2 regions of the Ligilactobacillus sp. MP3 genome follow, and region 1 is predicted to be linked to the other one. Evidence: predicted binding sites of a transcription regulator. Region 1 holds the regulator's gene; the other holds the start of a gene.
What was found. The regulator HrcA, encoded in region 1, represses chaperone genes, less so after heat shock. The targets are predictions, from matches to a motif close to TTAGCACTCNNNNNNNNNGAGTGCTAA.
Positions count from the first base shown of each region.

Region 1 (3,218 bases):
AGAGCTATAGAAAAAGGAAAAAGTTTAGGTGTAAAAGTTGCAGTAATGACTTTTGACAGACATCCAAAAATCATCTTTCAAAATATTGATGGTGAAAAGTTTAAATATTTAACAATGTTGGATGAAAAACTGGAACATTTTAAGAATTTAGGTGTAGATATAGCTTATGTTGTTAAGTTTGATGAAAATTTAGCTTATCTTTCACCACAAGATTTTATAGATAAGTATGTAGTGGGATTACACGCAATATGTGTTGTTGCAGGCCAAGACTACACTTATGGAAAACATGACATTGCTAATATGGATACTATTTCGAATTTTGCAAAAGGAAGATTTGAAATAATAACTGTAGATCACTTACAACGCAATGATCAAAAAATTAGTTCTACTCAGATAAGAAAAGACTTAGATAGTGGGAATGTAGAAGCTGCTAACTTACTATTAGGATACCAATATGAAAATCATGGAACTGTTGAACATGGTTTTAAGAGGGGAAGAAAAATAGGATTCCCAACTTTAAATGTTTCTATCCCTAAGAATGAACGTATTTTATGCGAAGGTGTATATGCTGTTAAAGTGAGAGTAGGTAAAGATAATTCATGGTATGAAGGAATGGCATCTATAGGGCATAATGAAACATTTGGTGATGATTTAGAAAAAACAGTTGAGATAAACTTATTTAATTTTGATAAAAGTGTTTATGGAGAAAAAGTTATTGTTAAATGGTATAAATTTTTAAGAGAAATGGTGAAATTTGATAGTGTTGAGGAACTAATAGATCAATTAAATAAAGATAAAAGAGATACTGAGGTCTTTTTTGAAGACTTGAAAAAAAATTAGCACTTATAGGGTTACTCTGCTAATTTTTTGGCTAAAACTCTTGACTAATCCCATTAACTAGGTTATATTAATAATTGACTTAGCACTCTAATGTGTTAAGTGCTAAAAGAGGTGGTTGGTTTGCTAACTGAAAGACAGTTGTTGATTTTGGAAACAATAATCCGAGATTATACTGATTTAGGACAGCCTATTGGTTCTAAAACTTTGCAAGAACAATTACCTATACGTGTTAGTTCAGCTACTATTCGAAATGAAATGGCAGTTCTTGAAAAACAAGGTTTTATAACTAAAGAGCACTCTAGTTCTGGTCGAATTCCTTCCCTTAAGGGATATCGTTATTATGTTGATAATTTAGTTAAACCCGTTAAAATAGATTCTAAATCTGTAAGAAGTATTCAATCTCTATTTGGAAATGAATATCGTAGAGTTGATGAAATAATAGAAATGTCTGCAAAGATATTGTCTGATTTAACTAATTATACGGCGATAACTTTGAGACCAGAAGCTAGTGATTTAAAACTCGAAGGATTCAGGATGGTACCATTAGGAAATGGCCAAGTAATGGTTATTCTCGTTGCCAGTGATGGATCAGTTGAAAGCCAAATTTATAATTTACCTAATAACATAGATGGAGAGTCTCTAGAAGCTGTTATTAGGTTAATTAATGATAAATTGGTAGGTTCTTCCCTTAGTGAAGTCACTTCTAAACTACAAGAATTGCAGCCGTTACTTACTAAATATATTGAAAAATCTGATGGATTTATCGATGTATTTGGTGGAATCTTAGATAAAGCTATCAAAGAGCAGTTTTATATTGGTGGAAGGCGAAATTTGTTAAATTTTGCTAATGGTAATAATTTAGAACAGATCAAATCCCTGTATTCATTAATTGATGATGAATCAGATAAGATTGGTGGGTTAGTAGATAATACGACTAATCCACATGATCATCATGGAATTTCGATTAAAATAGGTGATGAGATGTCTGATAGGTTATTGTTAGATTACAGTCTCGTATCGGCGACTTACAATGTTGGGAGTCATGGTCGTGGCATGATTGCTATTTTAGGACCTACTAACATGCCTTATTCTAAGATGATAGGATTGGTTGAAGTTTTCCAAAAAGAGCTAACTAAAAAATTAATTGATTATTACCGAAATTTTGATGAGTGATAATTGAAAGGGGTGGCGATGTGTCTGAAGAAGAAGTAAAAGTTTCTGAGCAAAATGATGACAGTGAAAAAGAAATTAAAGAAGATGATAAAGCTTCATCTGTTGAGAACGAAAAATCAGTAGAGGAGACAGATGATTCTTCAAAAGCATTAGATGAACTTCAAAAGAAGTACGATGATATTGAGGATAAGTATTTACGAGCTGAGGCTGAAATGGCTAACATGACACAACGTTTTAAAAAAGAACAAGAAATGTTGTTGAAATATGAGGGTCAAGATTTAGCTCGTGATATTTTACCAGTTATTGATAATTTAAACCGTGCTTTAGAAATTGAAGTAGATAATGATGCATCACAGCAACTGAAAAAGGGTATAGAAATGGTTGCTCGTGATATGGAAAAAGCCTTGAAAAACAATAATGTTACTAAAATAGATTCTTTAGGAAAGGTGTTTGACCCTACTTTACACCAAGCTGTAAAGACAGTTCCTGTTGAAGAAGGACAAGAACCAGAAACTATAGTACAAGTTTTCCAAGACGGATACATGCTAAAAGATAGAGTATTACGACCAGCGATGGTTGTTGTAGCTCAATAAGTAGTATTTAATTAATATATTTATAAAAGAGGTAATACATTTATGTCAAAAATCATTGGTATTGATTTAGGTACAACAAACTCAGCTGTTGCTGTACTAGAAGGTAAAGATCCTAAAATTATAACAAATCCAGAAGGTAATAGAACAACTCCATCAGTTGTATCATTCAAAAATGGTGAGACACAAGTTGGTGAAGTAGCTAAGCGTCAAGCTATTACAAATCCAAATACAGTATCTTCTATAAAGCGTCATATGGGAGATGCAAACTATAAGGTAAAGATTGAAGATAAAGAATATACTCCACAAGAAATTTCAGCAATGATTTTACAATACATTAAAGATTATGCTGAAAGCTACTTAGGTGAAGAAGTGTCACAAGCTGTTATTACAGTTCCTGCATACTTTAACGATTCACAACGTCAAGCAACTAAAGACGCAGGTAAGATTGCTGGTTTGAAAGTTGAAAGAATTGTTAATGAACCTACAGCTGCAGCTTTAGCTTATGGTCTTGATAAATTAGATAAAGATGAACGTATTTTAGTATTTGACCTTGGTGGTGGTACTTTTGACGTTTCTATCCTTGAATTAGGTGATGGGGTATTTGAAGTTCTA
Region 1 covers NZ_JANFQI010000002.1:132,989-136,206, forward strand. Annotated here, with positions in the region: gene ribF (riboflavin biosynthesis protein RibF) at 1-840, shown strand, start outside; gene hrcA (heat-inducible transcriptional repressor HrcA) at 961-2,013, shown strand; gene grpE (nucleotide exchange factor GrpE) at 2,034-2,606, shown strand; gene dnaK (molecular chaperone DnaK) at 2,649-3,218, shown strand, end outside.

Region 2 (3,218 bases), on a different contig from region 1:
AGCATCAGCTTCAGCATAAACAGGAATTTCCTTACCATTTACGATAAGTGCGTTGTCTGTAGCAGAAACTTCACCGTCAAATTGACCATGAGCTGTATCATATTTCAATAAGTGTGCTAACATTGCTGGAGATGTTAAGTCGTTGATAGCAACAACTTCCAAGTCCTTAGATGTTTCAGCAATACGACGGAATGCTAAACGACCGATACGGCCAAAACCATTAATACCTACTTTAGTTGTCATAACTAAAATTTCCTCCTTTAGGAAATGAAAATTTTATTTTATTTTAAAAGGTAATAGAATTACTACCCTTTTAAAATCATCTTAGCAGCTCCTTCGTCAGTAATCAAGTATGTTTTCTCAGGAGCGTTCTTCATGTATGCTGCTATTGCTCGTGCTTTAGAACTACCACCAGCAACAGCGATTATACAATCCATATTCGCGAGATCTTCAAGTTGCAATCCAATTCTAGGAATCTTGTAAACAACTTTCCCCTTATCGTCAAAGAAATAACCAAAAGTCTCAGACACAGCCTTACGCTCTTTTAGCATTGCTACCACATTTTTAGGCATCGAACGTCTCTCTGCCATACTAATTGCTTCACCTATACTATGAACAGCAGCATTACTCTGTCTAATTAAATTCACAACTTCTTGTACTACGGGTTCATTAAGAAGCGGACGATAAGTATCTTCGCTAACCTGTTCAGGCACATATAATGTCCTGTGATTACCACCAGTTTTTTCAGCCATTAAGCCACATACATTATTCGCCTGAATATCTAACCTTTCGCCTATACCACCACGGGCAGGCACGAAAGTCAAATCTCTATCTACTGCAATTTCGGAAGTCAAACAGGTAGCAACTTTAGCCATCGTAGTACCACCCATTGCAGCAATGACATTTTTACCCTTAGGCAATTCCTTACCTAGGATATCATTTACTAACTTGCCCATGTCCTCAATAATCAAAGGCTGTCTATCACTATCTCCCGAAACAATTAAACAGTTTCTTATACCTAGGTATCGAGATAATTCTTTCTCCATTTGTTGTAACCCTAATAAAGAGTCCATCAACTTGGAAAGGCCTTGTATTGTTCTTTTACCTTTAGCAGTCAAAATCATACCAGACTTTGTTGAAGCAATTAATTCTTGCTTCCTTAAATAATCTGTTTCAGTCCGCAAAACTCGTTCACTCATGCCCAAGGTTTGTGCTAATACTCTTCTGCCAACTGGTTCAGACCAATCAATATTTCTTAAGATAATGAATCTTTTCCTCAGAACATCAATTAAATCCGGAACGATTGACTCAATCAACTCTACTTCCTCGCGCATTTTATGTCCTCTTTCTTGCGGGACTCTTGACGTCCAACAGTGTCATCGAGCGACCCAGTTAAGTTAAAAAGAAAAAGTACAACAACAATTAATTAACCATTAAACTGTTCTTATACCTCAACTACATTTGTAGTATATCAATATTCTTTAAATTTTGCAAGCCTTTAAACTCTCTAATTTGAGCGTTTCTTTATAAATTCTTTAAATCTTAATTAAATTAACTTTTCTATAAATAATATCGAAATATTCAGAATTTTTATTTCTAAATTTCATTTTGTAATGATAAAATCCGAACATTATTTATAATAAAATAAAAAGCCAGCTCAACCCTGAACCAGCTTAAAAATTAATTATATGCCGTCTCGGAGTCGAACCGAGATTACAAGAACCGGAATCTTGTGTGATATCCATTACACTAACAGCACAAATTAAATAACGTTATTGATTTTACTTCATATAAACTTTAAAAGCAATAAAATTATTTTCATTTAATTAAGGCTTTAAATTTGACCATTATTGACCTTTGTACTAAACTAGCAATATAAGAGCTTGAATGCTAAAATTATTCAAGAATATAAATTTTATTTAGGAGGTTTCTCTTATGAATTTAGTGCCTACAGTTATTGAACAATCTTCACAAGGTGAACGTGCTTATGATATTTATTCACGTTTATTAAAAGATAGAATTATTATGGTATCTGGTGAAGTCAATGATGACATGGCTAATGCTATCATCGCCCAACTTCTATTTTTAGATGCTCAAGATTCTGAAAAAGATATTTATATGTACATTAATTCTCCTGGTGGTTCTGTTTCTGCTGGTTTAGCAATCTACGATACAATGAATTTCGTTAATGCTGATGTTCAAACTATCGTTATGGGTATGGCTGCATCTATGGCTTCTGTCCTTGCAACAGCTGGTACCAAAGGTAAACGTTTTGCTCTACCTAATTCTGAAATTATGATTCATCAACCATTAGGTGGTGCTCAAGGACAATCAACTGAAATTCAAATTGCTGCTGAACACATTCTTAAGACTCGCAAGTTAATTAATCAAATCTTAGCTGACGGTTCTGGTCAAGATATTGAAACTATCAATAAAGATACTGAACGTGACAATTTCATGACTGCTCAACAAGCTGTAGATTATGGTTTGATTGATGGTATTATGAAGAATAAGAAGAAGATTAAATAATTAATACATTATAAAAAAGTTCCTAGACCATAAAATCTAGGAACTTTTTTTATAGTACCGCAATACTTTCACCAGCGCGTATTTTTTCGGCAATTTCATTTAATTTTCTCAACCTATGATTTATACCAGATTTAGAAATTGGTCCTCCAGGTATAAGTTCACCCAAATTCTTTAAGCTTTCTTCTGGATGCCCCAATCTCGCTATTGCTACTTCTTGTAATTTCTGTGGTAATTTATCAATTCCCACCTTAGCATCAATCAACTTAATATTATCAATTTGCTTTTTAGAAGCATCTGCGATTTTATTAAGATTAGCAGTTTCACAATTCACAATACGATTAACTGAATTTCTCATATCCCTAACAATTCTAATATCTTCAAATTTCAGCATAGCATTCGTTGCACCTATCAAAGATAAAAAGTCTGCTATTTTCTCAGCTTCTTTTAGATAAGTAATATAACCACTTCTTCTCTCTGTTTTCCTTGCATTTAATCCATATCTATTCATCATTTCACATATTGTATCATTATGATCTTCATATAGTGAGTAAATTTCTAAATGATATCTACTTGTTTCAGGATTATTAACAGAACCAGTTGCTAAAAATGCCCCACGTAAATATGATCTTACCTTGGCATCGTCATCCAAAAATTCTAAAGGAACAGTTTCTTTAATCTGAAAATTATCT
Region 2 covers NZ_JANFQI010000001.1:90,421-93,638, reverse strand. Annotated here, with positions in the region: gene gap (type I glyceraldehyde-3-phosphate dehydrogenase) at 1-243, opposite strand, end outside; gene NOU10_RS00500 (sugar-binding transcriptional regulator) at 306-1,334, opposite strand; gene clpP (ATP-dependent Clp endopeptidase proteolytic subunit ClpP) at 1,936-2,529, shown strand; gene whiA (DNA-binding protein WhiA) at 2,579-3,218, opposite strand, start outside.
Region 2: the regulator HrcA is predicted to act here: its motif matches at 1,868-1,894, upstream of clpP (ATP-dependent Clp endopeptidase proteolytic subunit ClpP).